One region of the Streptomyces sp. NPDC005794 genome, then DNA from elsewhere that is predicted to be linked to it. Evidence: riboswitches for the same ligand, from Rfam matches in the RefSeq annotation. Region 1 holds a riboswitch; the other holds the start of a gene.
What was found. A riboswitch is a leader RNA that binds a small molecule or an ion and turns the genes downstream of it on or off. The one in region 1 is predicted to bind glycine.

Region 1 (8,653 bases):
GGCGACGCGTCCGCCCCGGTGGTCTCGATCGGTGCCGTCATTGCGCTGGAGACCCCTCTCGGCCGACGGTGGCCGGCCTGTGACCGCCGCTGTAGCGGCTCTAACAAAACATGACAGATGCACTCAGGCATGACCGAACCGCCCCGTTTGAAACGGGGGTTCGCCGGGCATGGAGCACCTGCTGTGTGGAGTCTTCAACCACTTTGCGATCACCCGCCAGACCTGACGGGGAATGTTTGCTCAAACGTGATGCTGCCAAGAGGCTTCCGTTATCCGGACAACCATGCTTGGTGAGCGTACGTCTCGGTCACTAATCCGCTATAACGGGCATGACGCCCGACTGCGTTGTACAGGTGACTAATTGACCGGCGGTCCGGAGCGGAGACCGGAGCCACGATCCGGGACCGCGGTCACGCTTCCCTCAGTACGCGCGCGGTGCCGGGCCGGTGGCCGGCGGATAGCCGTAGCCGGGGGGCGCGGGTGCCGGGGCGTGGGCCTCGCGGTCGTAGAACGGCCGGGCGTTGGCGTTGAGCCACATCGCGACGGGGTCGTACTCGTCGGACAACGAGACCGTGGAGACGGGCAGACCGTCGGGGACCACGCCGATCGACTGCTGCATCATCGCGCGGACCGCGTCGACGGACGGACGGCCGGTGTCGTAGAGGTCGAGCCCGATCGCGAGGTACGGGACGCCGAGCGCGGGCTGCACCCAGGCGCGGCGCAGCGCGCGGACAGCCGGGGTGCGGTGGGCGTTCTGCGTCAGCAGGGCGTAGAACTGCGGGATCTCGATGGCGGGTTCGGAGAGCCGCAGCGGTCCCGCGGGCATCCGGTCGAGGCCGGTGGCGATGCGGCGCAGGTCCAGCCACGGGATGCCGACGCCGCCGCCGGGAGCGTGCGGGTTGAGCCAGATGCCCCAGCGGTCGGGGAAGAGGGCGCGGGCGATGTCGCGGCCGGTGGTCACCTCGTGGGCCCTGTTCCAGCCGCTGGCCGAGAGCTCCTGGGCGGAGGTCACACACGGGGCGTAGCCCTGGCCCTCGATCTCCATGTTGCCGTACTGGGCGTCGGGGGAGCCCGCCATGCCGTGCCAGAGCAGCATCCACACCGGGCCGTCCGCCAGGGACCGCAGGAGCGCCTCGTACGCGTCGAGCCGCCCGGGGGTCACTTGGCGAAGCATGTGCTCGACCTGCCCGGCCGCCGCGGTGCCTGACGCACTCACCCTGGTCCCGCCCCTCATCGATCCGCTGTTCCCGCATGCTGCACGGTGCTGTGGTGCCGCTCCCGGGCACACGGGGCGGCCTCGCCATCCAACCAGCTTATGCGCCGCCCCTGACACCGGCTTGACGCCACGTGGCAGCAGGGGCTGCCGAGTTCAGTACCCGTCGCGCCGGTAGAACGGGCGTACCTTCTCCATCATCCAGTCACCGACCGGGTCCTGCGCCACGTCGAGCAGGAGGAGGTTGACCTGCCAGGGCGCCTGCACACGGCCCAGCGCGCGGCCCAGGGCTTCCAGCGGGACGCTCTGCTCCGCGGCGTCCCGTACGGCGAACTCGACGCCGACGAAGAGGACGGGGCTGTCGCCCTCGATGCTGGCCAGTGCCCGGCGCGCGGTGCTCACCACGCCGGTCCCCTGGAATTCGGCGGACACCGCGGCCAGGAAGTCGACGGGGTCCTCCTTCCAGTCGGGCTCGTACAGCCGCACCCGGCCGCCGCTCGCGGGACCGTCCAGCGGGGTGCGCCCGGCCCGGCAGAGCTCGGCGACGGCGGGCGGCGGCAACGGCATCCCGACGGCCCCGCCCGGGTTGACCGCCATACCGAGCTGCGGGGGAAGGCCACGGGCGAACTCGCGTGCGGGCGCGACGGTGAAGGAGAGATGGGTGCCGACGCACTGGAGGAACTGCGCCTCGGAGCTGAACACGGGGACGTACGCACCACCGCCGATGTCGACCGTCGGCAGGTCGAGATCGGCGCTGTCGGGCCCACCGCCGTTCGGCAGGGGCACCCAGATCTGGCTGCGGCCGAGTACCTCGACCAGCCGTCCGCCCGCCCCGGGTACGCCGAGCGAGGCGCTGAGCACTTCTTCGAGCTCGTTGGCCGGCCATCCCTGCGGTGGGTGCGACGGGGCCTGGGCCTGAGCCGGAATGTCCACGGTGTATGTGTCCCTTTCTCGCCATGCTGTGCGGCTGAAACCTTAGACCGGCCCGCGCGTCGAAGGCAGCGCCGCAGGCGGGAGCCGCGTCCCGGCCCGCCGCACGGTCCAGATTCCGGACAGCCCGGGGGAGGTCCGCGAACTGTGCGTATGCGAACGGTGACACCTCGGGCCGCGCCGCCGCGCCCCCCTGGGAGGCGTGGTCACTCCTGCGGGAGCCGCGCCTCCGGGAAGGAGATCCTGTCGATCGCGGCCGCCGTCTCCCGGTCGAGCAGCACCGCCGAGGCACACCCCGGCGGCAGCACACCGCTCCGGGTGTCGCGCAGCAGCCGTCCGACCGCGCGCCGGTGCCGGGCGAACGCGTATCCCGACACCCCACGGCCCCGCTCCCGCTGCCCCTGCCTGGCCACCCGAGGGGTGACGTCGAGCAGGACGAGATGGAGCGCGCTGCCACGGCGCAGGGCCTCGCGCGCCAGCCAGCGCCGCACCCAGGCCTGCGTGCCGCAGTCGTGCACGACGACGGATCCGCCCGACCGCAGGGCCCGCCACAGCCCGGCGTAGTGCGCGGCGCGCACCAGGGGGCGGTAGAGGGCGTACGGGAGTAACCGGGGCAGCCTGGCCGCCCAGCGGTCCCTGGTGTCCTGGGAGTCGATCGCGTATTCCTGGACCGCCCGCCGGATCAGCGTCGACTTCCCGCTGCCGGGCAGCCCCGAGACCACCACCACATCACCGGCCGCGAAGTCCAGACCCCGCGGCCCGCGGCCACCGCTGCCCCGCAGATCACGCACCACCGGTGCGGGCCCGCCCCTCCGCTCCCGGGCGGGCCCGCCCGGCTGCTGGGGCATCGCACCGCGTGCCGCTCCCGCGGTAGTCGCGTAGTGCTGCAACGTCATCGCCTTCCCCCTGCCGAGTCCCCCACTGACCTGCCCAAGAAGTGTAAAGAAAAGGTAATGCGGCACAACCGGTTCCACCCGCACGTGTCGGGACCGGGGCCGGCCCCGACCGCGACGCCCCACTCTCCCCCAATGCGTGCGATGATGACCCCGCCAACTGCATACCGGCCGTTTGAATCCGCGCGGGAGAGTCCCGGTCACTGTGTGCGCCGGGCGCCGAAGGAGCAAGTTCCTCCCTTGAATCTCTCAGGCCCCGTACCGCGTGGATGAGGCAGATCTGAAAAGCGGGCCGCTCTGCGGCTCCACCCAAGGTGCAAGCCGAACCTGACAGGGCTGTCCCGGTCAGGACCCTTTCAGGGGCTCTCGGCGAACCTCTCAGGTTCCGATGACAGATGGGGAGGGATCCACCCCCTGTCGTCATGCCCTGGAGCCATGTCCATGAGCACTGCCCCCCGTCTCACCGCCCTCGACGCCCTGCATCGGTCCCTGGGCGCGACCATGACCGACTTCGCGGGCTGGGACATGCCGCTGCGGTACGCCAGTGAGCGCGACGAGCACAACGCCGTACGCACCCGGGCGGGCCTGTTCGACCTGTCGCACATGGGCGAGATCACCGTCACCGGGCCGCAGGCGGCGGCCTTCCTGAGCTATGCGCTGGTCGGCAACATCGCCACCGTCGGCGTGGGCCGGGCGCGCTACACGATGATCGTCGCGGAGGACGGCGGGATCCTGGACGACCTGATCGTCTACCGCCTCGGCGAGCCCGAGGCCCCCGAGTACCTGGTCGTCGCGAACGCGGGCAACGCCCAGCTCGTCCTGGACACCCTCACCGAGCGCGCCGAGGGCTTCGACACCGAGGTCCGGGACGACCGCGACGCGTACGCGCTGCTCGCCGTCCAGGGCCCCGACTCCCCCGCCGTACTGAAGTCGGTCACGGACGCCGACCTGGACGGACTGAAGTACTACGCCGGACTCCCCGGAACGGTCGCCGGAGTCCCCGCGCTCATCGCCCGTACGGGCTACACCGGCGAGGACGGCTTCGAGCTCTTCGTGGCCCCCGCCGACGCCGAGCAGCTGTGGAAGGCCCTGACCGAGGCCGGTGCGCCGTACGGCCTGATCCCCTGCGGGCTCTCCTGCCGCGACACGCTCCGCCTGGAGGCGGGCATGCCGCTGTACGGCCACGAGCTGACCACCGCGCTGACACCCTTCGACGCGGGCCTGGGCAGGGTCGTGAAGTTCGAGAAGGAGGGCGACTTCGTCGGCCGCGAGGCCCTGTCGGCCGCAGCGGAGCGGGCGGAGACCTCCCCGCCCCGCAAGCTCGTCGGCCTGGTCGCCGAGGGCCGCCGGGTGCCGCGCGCCGGTTATCCCGTCGTGGCCGGCGGGGAGGTCGTCGGCGAGGTCACCTCCGGCGCGCCGTCGCCCACCCTGGGCAAGCCGATCGCCATGGCCTACGTGGACGCGGCCCACGCCGCGCCCGGCACCGAGGGTGTCGGGGTCGACATCCGGGGCACGCACGAGCCGTACGAGGTCGTGGCGCTGCCCTTCTACAAGCGCCGTAAGTGACGCGGCGCGGCGCGCACGGGGCACGGCGCGCCGGGCACGTGACGCATTCGTGTCTCACACCGTAAGACCACCGTTCATCAGCACTCCCCCGCGTACAGGAGAATTCAGGTCATGAGCAACCCCCAGCAGCTGCGGTACAGCAAGGAGCACGAGTGGCTGTCGGCCCTCGAGGACGGCGTGGCCACGGTCGGCATCACCGAGTTCGCGGCCAACGCGCTCGGTGACGTCGTCTACGCCCAGCTCCCGGAGGTCGGTGACACGGTGACCGCGGGCGAGACCTGCGGTGAGCTGGAGTCGACCAAGTCGGTCAGCGACCTGTACTCGCCGGTGACCGGCGAGGTGACCGCGGCCAATCAGGACGTCGTGGACGACCCGTCGCTGGTGAACTCCGCCCCCTTCGAGGGCGGCTGGCTGTTCAAGGTGCGCGTCGCGGAGGAGCCGGAAGACCTTCTCTCCGCCGACGAGTACACCGCGTTCTCCGGCAACTGAGACCCCAAGGGACCCACTGATGTCGCTTCTCAACTCCTCCCTCCACGAGCTGGACCCGGACGTCGCCGCCGCCGTCGACGCCGAGCTCCACCGTCAGCAGTCCACCCTCGAGATGATCGCCTCGGAGAACTTCGCTCCGGTCGCGGTCATGGAGGCGCAGGGCTCCGTCCTCACCAACAAGTACGCCGAGGGCTACCCCGGCCGCCGCTACTACGGTGGCTGCGAGCACGTCGACGTGGTCGAGCAGATCGCGATCGACCGCATCAAGGCGCTCTTCGGCGCCGAGGCCGCGAACGTCCAGCCGCACTCGGGTGCGCAGGCCAACGCCGCCGCGATGTTCGCGCTGCTGAAGCCGGGCGACACGATCATGGGTCTGAGCCTGGCCCACGGCGGTCACCTGACCCACGGCATGAAGATCAACTTCTCCGGCAAGCTCTACAACGTGGTCCCGTACCACGTCGACGACACCGGCGTCGTGGACATGGCCGAGGTCGAGCGCCTCGCCAAGGAGTCGAAGCCGAAGCTCATCGTGGCCGGCTGGTCCGCCTACCCCCGCCAGCTGGACTTCGCCGCCTTCCGCCGCATCGCGGACGAGGTCGGCGCGTACCTGATGGTCGACATGGCGCACTTCGCGGGCCTGGTCGCCGCGGGTCTGCACCCCAACCCGGTGCCGCACGCCCACGTCGTCACCACCACCACGCACAAGACCCTCGGCGGTCCGCGCGGTGGCGTGATCCTGTCGACGCAGGAGCTCGCCAAGAAGATCAACTCGGCGGTCTTCCCCGGTCAGCAGGGCGGCCCCCTGGAGCACGTGATCGCGGCCAAGGCCGTCTCCTTCAAGGTCGCGGCGACCGAGGAGTTCAAGGAGCGCCAGCAGCGCACCCTGGACGGTGCCCGCATCCTCGCCGAGCGCCTGGTGCAGCCGGACGTCACCGAGGTGGGTGTCTCCGTCCTCTCCGGCGGCACGGACGTCCACCTGGTCCTGGTCGACCTGCGCAACTCCGAGCTGGACGGTCAGCAGGCCGAGGACCGGCTCCACGAGCTGGGCATCACGGTCAACCGGAACGCCATCCCGAACGACCCGCGGCCCCCGATGGTCACCTCGGGTCTGCGGATCGGTACGCCGGCCCTGGCCACCCGTGGCTTCCAGGCCGAGGACTTCACCGAGGTCGCCGAGATCATCGCGGCCGCGCTGAAGCCCGCGTACGACGCCGACGCCCTGAAGGCCCGTGTGACCGCGCTGGCCGAGAAGTTCCCGCTGTACCCCGGCGTCAAGTAGTCACCCGCCGTTTGCACGCAGGGTGGGGGCATCGCGCACACTGAACACAGTGAGCCCGGTGCCCCCACCCCTTTGCCCCGCGCTCCCGGGCCCACCCGGCCCGTCCCGCACCACCCGGCGGACAACGACGTCCACCAACGCCTTAGGAGTACCCCCGTGGCCCTCTCGGTCTTCGACCTCTTCTCGGTCGGCATCGGTCCGTCCAGTTCCCACACGGTCGGCCCGATGCGCGCGGCCCGCATGTTCGCCCGCCGCCTCAAGAACGAGGGCCTGCTGGCCCACACCGCGTCGATCCGGGCCGAGCTGTACGGCTCGCTCGGCGCGACCGGCCACGGCCACGGCACCCCCAAGGCCGTCCTGCTGGGCCTGGAGGGCGAGTCGCCCCGCACGGTCGACGTCGAGGGCGCCGACGCCCGCGTCGAGGAGATCCGCGCCTCGGGCCGCCTCAACCTCCTCGGCATGCACGACATCCCGTTCGACGCCGACGAGCAGCTGGTCCTGCACCGGCGCGAGGCCCTGCCGTACCACGCCAACGGGATGACGGTCCTCGCGTACGACCACGAGGGCGCCCCGCTCCTGGAGAAGACGTACTACTCGGTGGGCGGCGGCTTCGTCGTCGACGAGGACGCCGTGGCCGGCGAGAACCCGATCGTCCCGGACGACACCGTCCTGAAGCACCCCTTCCGCACCGGCGACGAGCTGCTGAGGCTCGCCCGGGAGACCGGCCTGTCCATCTCCTCGCTCATGCTGGAGAACGAGAAGGCCTGGCGTACCGAGGACGAGATCCGCGCCGGTCTGCTGGAGATCTGGCGCGTCATGCAGGCCTGCGTCGCACGCGGCATGTCCCGCGAGGGCATCCTGCCCGGCGGTCTGAAGGTCCGCCGCCGCGCCGCGAACTCGGCCCGCCAGCTGCGCGCCGAGGGCGCCCCCCAGACGCACGCGATGGAGTGGATCACCCTCTACGCGATGGCCGTCAACGAGGAGAACGCCGCCGGCGGCCGTGTCGTCACCGCCCCGACCAACGGCGCGGCGGGCATCATCCCCGCCGTCCTGCACTACTGGATGAACTTCGCGGCGGACGGCTGCACCGAGGCCGAGAAGGACGACGGCGTGGTCCGCTTCCTGCTGGCCGCCGGCGCGATCGGCATGCTCTTCAAGGAGAACGCCTCCATCTCCGGCGCCGAGGTCGGCTGCCAGGGCGAGGTCGGCTCCGCCTGCTCCATGGCCGCCGGCGCCCTCGCCGAGGTCCTGGGCGGCTCCCCCGAGCAGGTGGAGAACGCCGCCGAGATCGGCATGGAACACAACCTGGGCCTGACCTGCGACCCGGTGGGCGGCCTCGTCCAGATCCCGTGCATCGAACGCAACGGCATGGCGGCGGTCAAGGCGGTCACGGCCGCCAAGATGGCGCTGCGCGGCGACGGCAGCCACAAGGTCTCCCTGGACAAGGTCATCAAGACCATGAAGGAGACCGGCGCCGACATGTCCGTGAAGTACAAGGAGACGGCGCGGGGCGGGCTCGCGGTGAACATCATCGAGTGTTAGGCACGTCCGTCCTGGTCAGCGCGTTCACGCCGTTCAGCGCTGGTCGGTGCCGGCTGGTCGGGAGTTCTTGGCGCCTCCACCGGAGGTGACGGCTGACCGGACGCGCGTCGGTCGCCGACGAACCACCGCTACAGGTCATCGCCCGGCGGGGGGCACGCTCATCGCCAGGAGCGCGGTGTCGTCGTCGAGCCCCTCGCCGAACGAGCCCAGGAGTGCGGTGAGCGCTTCGACGGCACCGGGAGCCGAGGTGGGTGCGAGGGCCCGCGCGAAGTCCAGGAGCGCTTCGTCGCCGTAGCGTTCGCCCGCGCCCGTCGTACGTGCCTCGGTCAGACCGTCGGTGTAGAGCAGCAGCGTGTCCCCGGGCCCCAGGTCCACGGTGGCCGTGGTGAACTGCGCGTCCGGTACGACTCCGACCAGCTGACCGCCCGGCGTGGACACGTAGTCGGCGCTGCCGTCGGACCGCAGGAGCACAGCCGGCGGGTGGCCGCCACTGGCCAGGACGACATGGAATCCCCCGTCGTCCGCCCGGAGGGTGAGCAGGCCGAAGATCACGGTGCAGAAAGGCGGTTCGTCTTCCTGGAAATCGTGGTTCAGCACGGTGTTGAGGTTGGCCAGGACCGTGGCCGGTACCGGATCGGAGACCGCCGCGGCTCGCAGGGTGTACCGCGCCAGGGACGTCACCACGGCCGCGTCCGCGCCCTTGCCGCGCACGTCACCCATGAAGAACCCCCAGCGTCCGGC
Region 2 (8,653 bases), on a different contig from region 1:
GGATTGGAATCAGCCACGCGCCCCGCCTCCACCTGTACACCTGCCGTCAGCCATGCGTCGTCATAGCTTGCCCGACGGGGCCGGGGCGGCGGGACACGGGGCAGCCCGCTCCTCAGGGGGCGGGGAAGCCGACCGGCCAGGTGTGCACCGGCTCACCCGCCTGCATCAGCTCGCCGTAGCGCCGGGTGGTGGCTGCCAGCGCGCCCTCCCGTTCGAGACCGGCCTCCAGGGCACGGTGATACGTGTCGACCTGCCAGGAGGCGCCGTTCACACGGAGCCTGCACCGCTCCTCGATGACGCCGAGGTAGCGGTCGCGGTCCGAGGGCTCGATGTTCCAGGCGTCGAGCCCGGCGGCCGCGAGGGGCAGCAGTTCGTCCCGTACGAGCTTGACGGCTGGCACCTTCGCCACGCCGCCGGAGCGGCCGGGGCGCGGCCAGAGCAGTTCGGCGTCGATCCCGTGGCGGCAGGCGGCGTCGAAGTTCTCGGCTGCCGCCTCGAAGGGCAGCTTGGACCACACCGGCCGGGACTCGTCGGCGAGCGCGCGCACCAGGCCGTAGTAGAAGGCCGCATTGGCGATCACATCGACGACCGTGGGGCCGGCGGGCAGGACCCGGTTCTCCACCCTCAGGTGGGGAACACCGTCGGCCAGCCCGTACACCGGGCGGTTCCACCGGTAGACCGTGCCGTTGTGCAGGACGAGTTCGGCCAGTGCCGGCACACCACCCTCGTTCAGGACCCGAAGCGGATCCTCCTCGTCGCAGATCGGCAGCAGAGGTGGGTAGTAACGCACGTTCTCCTCGAAGAGCTCGTACGCCGAGCTGATCCAGCGCTCCCCGAACCAGGTCCTGGGGCGCACTCCCTGATTCCGCAGTTCGGGCGGCCGCACGTCCGTGGCCTGCTGGAACAGCGGTGGCCTCGACTCCCGCCACAGTTCCTTTCCGAACAGGAAGGGAGAGTTGGCCCCGAGGGCGATCTGCACGGACGCGACGGCCTGAGCCGCGTTCCAGACGTCCGCGAAGCGGTCCGGTGTCACCTGCAGGTGCAACTGGACCGACGTACACGCCGATTCCGGGGCGATCGACGCAGAGGTCGAGATCAATCGCTCGACACCTTCGATATCGAGGGCGAATTCCTCGCCGCGCGCGGCCACCATTTGGTCGTTGAGGAGCGTATACCGGTCGACGTCCGACAGGTTCGCCGGCACGACGTCGTCCTGTCCGAGGGTCGGCAGGATGCCGATCATCACGATCCCGGCGTCGACCTCCGCCGCCTTCCGGTGTGCATATGCCAGCCCTGTGCGCAACTCCTCGGCCAGCTGATCGAATACCCGGCCGCTCAGCCGGTGGGGAAGAATATTTACTTCCAGATTGAACATCCCCAGTTCCGTCTGGAAATCCCGGCTGGCGATGCGTTGGAGCACCTCCGCATTCCGCATCCTCGGCATGCCGTCCGAACCCGCGAGATTCAGCTCGATCTCCAGTCCCATAAGATTTCTGGGACGATCGAACCTCCGCTCCGACAGGAGCCTCTCCAGCCCGGTCAGGCACTGGGTGAGCTTCTCGCGGTACGCCTGCCGATCGGACGGGGCAAAGGCGCCCGCCACGACCTTTTCGCCCATCGAAGGTTCCCTCCTCGAGTGGACGGCCCGAGGCACAGGGCCGCTCGTATCACGATCGATAATGCCCCGACGAGATGATCCGTAACGCCCCCACGACCCACGAGCACCCGGTAGTCTGATGACTGAAGCCGGAGGCACATTCCGAAGGCATGTGGCATATGCAGGGTGCGTGATCGAGGCACACGGCGGAAACACCGATGAGTTTCAGCCTACCGCCGCATCGAGAAAATAGCTGGCGGCGGGGGCCGGAAGCGGCTCGAATCCACAGAAACCGCGCAATTCAAAGGCTCAAATCCACCTTGCGTATAATATGTGGAACGGCTAGCTGAAACATCGCGTGAACATTTGTCGTATAAACTCTGCGAACGAGGCAGAGAGTTGACGCACCGGCCGGTCGTCCCGTCACCGGCCTTCCTCTGGCCCCGCACGCCGACAGCGCCGTCTGCACCCGCCCACGCATCACCGTGTCTCCGAAGTGAGAGGCAACCCACCATGCCGCTGCATGTTTCCCCGGCCCCAGCGCCCGCACTCCGCAGCGTTCTCGCGGCACTCGGTTCTCCCACCGCAGTCCGCGAGGCCCACACGCCCGCTCTCCGTTCCGTCCAGGGATCGCTGAGCCCCGAACTCCCGCTTCCCGTCCACGTACTGGACCGGATCGTGCCGAACCAGGCCGCACCGCGCACCCGCCTCGCCGGATGGCGTTTCCTGATCCGCAGCGGTGGGCGCGCCGTCGCCGCCGCGGACACCATGCTCACCGCCGACGGCTGGACCTTCTCGCACTTCTTCGAGGGTCCCTACATCGCCTCCACCGAACTCGCCGTACGGCAGGCGGAGTCGACGACGACGCCCTACCAGCCGCGTCTGCTGTCGGTGCCCGAGCTGTACATGTTCACGCTGTGGCTGCACCACGACATCGAGGCCGACGCGGGCAGCGGTGCTCTCGCACCGACCGATGTGCTGGTGCCCCTGGCACCCGCTCCCCCGGGCATCACGGCACACCGCCCGCACCGGGTCGCGGATCTGCTCCCGGTCATGACGCTGCGTGTCACCCCGACACCCCTTCCGGACGTTCCCGGGGTTCCCGGTCTCCTCGGGTCGCCGGCCTGACCCCCCTTCCTCACGCGCCCCTGCCGAGCTGTTCGGCGGGGGCGCGCCCGTGCCCGTCCGGACTAGTCAGGTCAGGTCACCCCGAACCATCCGAACGGACAGCAGAGTTGGATTGAACCGTCCGGCCGGGTGATGCGGCGTGGGAGGAGAACAGCGGCTGCCGCGAAATCCCTGCAGAGAGACGCCCACAGGGCAACACTGGGACCGGACCGACTGATACGGGGGCGGCCATGAACACATCGTCCAGCCGCAGGACACTCGACTCAACGCAGCGAAAGAACCCACCCATGTGCCAGCACAAACCACCCTGTCCGACCGCCGACTCCAACGACCGGGAAGCCGCACGCCTGACGGCCCACCACCCGGAACAGGGCTGGAGCCTCCTGTGCAACGGCGTCCTGCTCTTCGAGGACACCGGTGAGCTGCTTCCGGACGGGCAGATCATCGCCCCGCACCGCCCGCTCAAGAGCGGCCAGGTGATGAAGGCTGCCTGACCACTGCTGACCGGACACGGGGGCCGGCCCGGAGAAGTCTCCGCACCGGCCCCGACGCGTATCCGCGTTCCCTACTGGTCGTACGCGTCCAGCGGCGGGCAGGAGCAGACCAGGTTGCGGTCACCGTACGCGCCGTCGATCCGGCGTACCGGCGGCCAGTACTTGTCCGCAGGCGTGACGCCGGACGGGAAGACCGCCTCTTCGCGGGTATAGGCGTGGTCCCACTCGCCACCGAGCGCCGCAGCCGTGTGCGGGGCGTTGCGCAGCGGGTTGTCGTCCGCGCTCCAGGCGCCGGAGGCGACCTTCTCGATCTCGCCGCGGATGGCGATCATCGTGTCGCAGAACCGGTCGAGCTCAGCGAGGTCCTCGCTCTCGGTCGGCTCGATCATCAGAGTCCCGGCCACCGGGAACGACATGGTCGGCGAGTGGAAGCCGTAGTCGATCAGCCGCTTGGCGATGTCGTCGATGCTGACGCCGGTCGCCTTGGAGATCGGACGCAGGTCCACGATGCACTCGTGCGCCACCAGACCGGCCGGACCGTTGTACAGGACCGGGAAGTGCGGTTCGAGGCGCTTGGCGATGTAGTTGGCCGCGAGTACGGCGACCTGCGTCGCACGCTTCAGCCCCTCGCCCCCCATGAGGCGTACGTACGCCCACGAGATCGGCAGGATGCCCGCCGAGCCCCACGGAGCGGCCGAGATCGGGCCGACGCCGGTCTCCGGGCCCGCCGCGGGCTGGAGGGGGTGGTTGGGGAGGTACGGCGCCAGGTGGGCGCGCACCCCGACCGGGCCGACACCCGGACCGCCGCCACCGTGCGGGATGCAGAAGGTCTTGTGCAGGTTCAGATGGGAGACGTCGCCACCGAAATGCCCCGGCTTGGCCAGACCGACCAGCGCGTTGAGGTTGGCACCGTCCACGTACACCTGACCGCCGGCGTCGTGTACCTCGCCGCAGATGTCCGCGACGTGCTCCTCGAAGACGCCATGCGTGGAGGGGTAGGTGATCATGAGGACGGCGAGCTCGTCGCGGTGCTTCGCGATCTTGGCCCGGAGGTCCTCCATGTCGACCTCGCCGTCGTCCGCGGTCTTCACCACGACGACCTTCATACCGGCCATCACGGCGCTCGCGGCGTTGGTGCCGTGCGCGGAGGACGGAATCAGGCAGACGGTGCGCCCGTGCTCCCCGTTGGCCCGGTGGTACGCGCGCACGGCCAGCAGGCCGGCGAACTCGCCCTGCGATCCCGCGTTGGGCTGGATGGAGACGGCGTCGTAACCGGTGACCTCGGCGAGACGCTCCTCCAGCTCACGGATGAGGGTGAGGAAGCCCTGTGCCTGCTCGGCCGGCGCGAAGGGGTGCAGCGCTCCGAATTCGGGCCAGGTGATCGACTCCATCTCGGCGGTCGCGTTCAGCTTCATCGTGCAGGAGCCGAGCGGGATCATGCCGCGGTCCAGCGCGTAGTCACGGTCGGCGAGCTTGCGGAGGTAGCGCAGCATCGCCGTCTCGGAGCGGTGCTGGTGGAACACCGGGTGGGTGAGGACGGCATCGGTGCGCAGCAGCCCCTCGGGCAGCACGTCGGCCGCCTCGGCGTCCAGCGCCTCGATGTCGCCACCGGTTCCGAAGGCCGCCCAGACCGCGGCGATCCGGGTGCGGGTGGTGGTCTCGTCACACGCGACGGAGACGTGGTCGGCGTCCACGAGGCGCAGATTCACCCCGCGCTCACGCGCATCGGCGACCACGTCGGCCGCCGTACCCGGCACGCGGACCGTGACGGTGTCGAAGTACGTGTCGTGCACGACCTCGGTCCCGGCGGCGCGGAGGCCCTCGGCCAGGACGGAGGCGAACCGGTGGGTGCGCCGGGCGATCGTCCGCAGTCCCTCAGGTCCGTGGTAGACGGCGTACATACCGGCCATGACGGCGAGCAGCACCTGTGCGGTACAGATGTTGCTGGTGGCCTTCTCGCGACGGATGTGCTGCTCACGGGTCTGCAGGGCCAGGCGGTAGGCCTTGTCGCCGTCCGCGTCGACGGAGACCCCGACGAGACGGCCGGGCAGACTGCGGGCGAACTTCTCGCGTACCGCCATGAAGCCGGCGTGCGGTCCGCCGAAGCCCATCGGGACGCCGAAACGCTGCGTGGTGCCTACGGCGATGTCCGCGCCCAGTTCACCGGGCGAGGTGAGCAGCGTGAGCGCCAGCAGGTCGGCGGCGACGGACACGATCGCGCCCAGCTCGTGCGCCTGGTCGATGACGGGCTTGATGTCCCGCACGGCACCGGAGGCGCCCGGGTACTGGAGCAGCACACCGAAGACGCCGCGCTCGGCGACCTCTGCCGGGATGCCGTCGCTGAGGTCGGCGACGACGACCGCGACGCCGGTCGGCTCGGCGCGGGTCTCGATCACCGCGATGGTCTGCGGCAGGGTGTCGGCATCGACCAGGAAGACGCCGTCCTTCACCTTGCCGACCCGTCGCGCCAGCGCCATGGCCTCGGCAGCGGCCGTCCCCTCGTCGAGGAGCGAGGCACCGGAGGTCGGCAGCCCGGTGAGGTCGGCGACCATCGTCTGGAAGTTCAGGAGGGCCTCGAGCCGGCCCTGGGAGATCTCCGGCTGATACGGCGTGTAGGCCGTGTACCAGGCGGGATTCTCCATGACGTTGCGAAGGATCACCGGCGGGGTGAACGTGCCGTAGTAGCCGAGCCCGATCATCGGTGCGAGCACCTGGTTGCGGTCGGCGAGGCTGCGCAGCTCGGCCAGGACCTCGGCCTCGGTACGGGCCGCGGGGAGGTTCAGCGCCTCGGCACTCTTGATCACGTCGGGCACCGCGGCGGCGGTGAGCTCGTCGAGGGAGCCGTAGCCGACCTGCGCGAGCATCTTCGCCTGGGCCTCGGCGTCGGGCCCGATGTGGCGCTGCTCGAACGGAATGCCCTGCTCCAGCTGGGAGAGCGGAGTGCGACGGGGGGTCATGGTGGAGGCCTCCTGGTCTGTCACGACCTGCGAGGGGCGCCACGGCGTGGCTGCCCGAACGGCCTCCCCATCTGTCATCTCGACCTGAGAGCTTCACCGGCACGCCCTGGGGCATACCGGCTTTCACCGTCGGTGAGGGAGGTGCCCGTGGCGGCTCGTGCCGTACGGATCCCGCCCTGCTTTCCAGAGTGACCTCGTCCGTGCGGTACGGGGGCCTGAGAGATTCCGGGGAGGAGTTGCTCCTTCGGCGCCTCCGGATCGCTCCGAAGGACTCTCCCGCACAGGGTCAGCAGCCGTGTTCCAGCCTACCAGCGAGGCCGGAGCGGGCCGTCTCGAGTGGCCGACATCCCGGATCTGGCCTTTCGTAGTGCCTGTGGAGCAGCCGCGACCACCTGATGCCGTCGTGACCAGTGGGAGGCACCGTGCAGACCGACATCGATCCGCGCAGCCTGATCGGCCGCAAGGCCTTCGACCGTCAAGGTGCCAAGATCGGAACGGTGGACGAGGTCTATCTCGACGACGCCACCGGCCTGCCCGAATGGGCCGCCGTACGCACCGGTCTCTTCACCAGGGACGCGTTCGTCCCGCTGGAGCCGAGCGAGTTCGTCGACGGTTCGCTGTTGATCCCCTTCGACCGGGCCCTGATCAAGGACGCGCCCGACTTCGGCGTGGGCCGCCATCTGTCTCCCGAGCAGGAACTGCAGCTCTACCGTCATTACGGGCTGGACACCTCCCCCTCTCCCTCCGCCGGGACGGACCCCGACAGGGACTTCGGCAAGCTCGCCGGCCACGAGGAGTAGTCCACCGGGTCCCGCACCAGGGGAAGCGGATCGGCCGGCTGCAACTCAGGATCGTCGATACGGAACGTACGCACCCGGCCGGGCGGCGTCCCCGGTTCCTCGAAGCGCACGGTGACCCTGCCGACGCCGCTCCCCTGCACCCAACCGTGGCCGTGGACGTCGTGCCGTACGTCGTGCCCGGCCTGCCAGCGCCGCGAGGCCGGCGGCTCCTCGCTCGCCCGGGCCTCCGCACCTGCCGCCGCCTCCACCGTGCCTTCCCCCTCGTCCGGGGCGTCGGCCGCCGCTGCCTCCTCGGCGGCGTGCTCCGCGTCGGCCGCCTGAGCGAAGAGATCCTCCTGTGTGTAGTCCGCCAGCCCCGTGACACCCACCCCGAGCAGTCGTACGCCGCCGGTCGTGTCCACGGCCTCCAGAAGGCGCGCGGCGGCCTCCCTGACCACCGTGGGGTCGTCGGTGGGGCCACGCAGGGTCTCGGACCTGGTGAGCGTCGAGAAGTCGAAGCGGCGGACCTTGAGGACGACGGTCCGCCCCGACCGCCCCGCGTCTCGCAGTCGCTGCACACAGCGGTCGGCGAGCCGCACCACCTCCGCCCTGACGCGCACCCGGTCGTGCAGGTCCACGTCGAAGGTGTCCTCCACCGACACGGACTTGGCGTCCCGTTCGGCGACGACGGGACGGTCGTCGTAGCCCTTTGCCATGCGGTGGAGCGCGACGCCGTGCGCCTTTCCCAGCAGCCGCACGAGCTCCGCCTCGCCCGCCTCGGCGAGGTGACTGACGACGGTCATGCCGGCGCGCCGGAGATGGTCGCCGGTTGCGGGCCCCACACCCGGGAGAATGCGCACGGACATGGGTGCCAGGAGCTCACGCTCGGTGCCGGGTTCGATCAGCAGCAGTCCGTCCGGTTTCGCTTCCTCGGAGGCGATCTTGGCCAGCATCTTGGAGCCGGCCAGGCCGACGGAACCGCTGAGTCCCGTGACGCCCCTGATCACGGTGCGCAGCTGCTCACCGATCGCCCGCGCGGAGGCCGAGTCGTCGGCGACGCCCCCGGCCTCCAGATCGACGAAGGCCTCGTCCAGGCTGAGCGGCTCGACGAGAGGTGACAGCCGCCCGAGAAGCTCCATCACCTGGTCGCTCACCGTCCGGTAGAGCGCGAAACGCGGGACGAGATAAGCGGCGTTGGGCGCGAGCCGCCTGGCCTGTGCCATGGGCATCGCCGAATGCACGCCGAGTCGCCGCGCCTCGTACGAAGCGGTGGCGACCACGCCGCGCATCCCCAGACCTCCCACCACCACGGGTTTACCGCGGAGGCTGGGCTTCGCCGCCTGCTCCGCGGAGGCGTAGAAGGCATCCATGTCCAGATGCAGGATGGTAGGCGCGACTCTCACATGGACCGATGCTGCCCTACGCCACTGACAACCGCCCCGCCCGGCACCCGAGCCACGCCGTCCCGCCCTGGTGCCTCAGCCCGCGCGATTGCGCCGCCGTGCCAGTTCGTCAGCGGGATTGTGCCCGATCAGGGTCTCCCCCGTGTCGACGCGCTCCCCGTGAAGCTGGGACAGAGCCGCGTCGACGTCCTTCCAGACGACGCCGACGGCGATACCGAAAATGCCCTGACCGCCCTGGAGCAGATTCACGACCTCGTCGGGCGAGGAGCACTCGTAGACCGTCGCCCCGTCACTC

Region 2: it holds a riboswitch for glycine, as region 1 does, so the genes downstream of both, gcvP (aminomethyl-transferring glycine dehydrogenase) here and gcvT (glycine cleavage system aminomethyltransferase GcvT) in region 1, are expected to answer to the same signal.

Annotation. Positions count from the first base shown of each region.
Region 1 is NZ_JBIAIN010000003.1:320,167-328,819, reverse strand. Features, by position in the region: gene ACFYQ5_RS06190 (ABC transporter permease) at 1-41, opposite strand, end outside; gene ACFYQ5_RS06185 (enhanced serine sensitivity protein SseB C-terminal domain-containing protein) at 422-1,216, opposite strand; gene ACFYQ5_RS06180 (enhanced serine sensitivity protein SseB) at 1,370-2,146, opposite strand; gene ACFYQ5_RS06175 (AAA family ATPase) at 2,350-3,039, opposite strand; glycine riboswitch at 3,213-3,310, shown strand; gene gcvT (glycine cleavage system aminomethyltransferase GcvT) at 3,478-4,602, shown strand; gene gcvH (glycine cleavage system protein GcvH) at 4,714-5,091, shown strand; gene glyA (serine hydroxymethyltransferase) at 5,111-6,370, shown strand; gene ACFYQ5_RS06155 (L-serine ammonia-lyase) at 6,527-7,912, shown strand; gene ACFYQ5_RS06150 (PP2C family protein-serine/threonine phosphatase) at 8,048-8,653, opposite strand, start outside.
Region 2 is NZ_JBIAIN010000002.1:8,648-17,300, reverse strand. Features, by position in the region: gene ACFYQ5_RS02600 (CPBP family intramembrane glutamic endopeptidase) at 1-17, opposite strand, end outside; gene ACFYQ5_RS02595 (glutamate-cysteine ligase family protein) at 113-1,618, opposite strand; gene ACFYQ5_RS02590 (hypothetical protein) at 2,111-2,725, shown strand; gene ACFYQ5_RS02585 (DUF5999 family protein) at 3,013-3,219, shown strand; gene gcvP (aminomethyl-transferring glycine dehydrogenase) at 3,291-6,176, opposite strand; glycine riboswitch at 6,370-6,465, opposite strand; gene ACFYQ5_RS02575 (PRC-barrel domain-containing protein) at 6,599-6,976, shown strand; gene ACFYQ5_RS02570 (DNA polymerase IV) at 6,892-8,358, opposite strand; gene ACFYQ5_RS02565 (MerR family transcriptional regulator) at 8,434-8,653, opposite strand, start outside.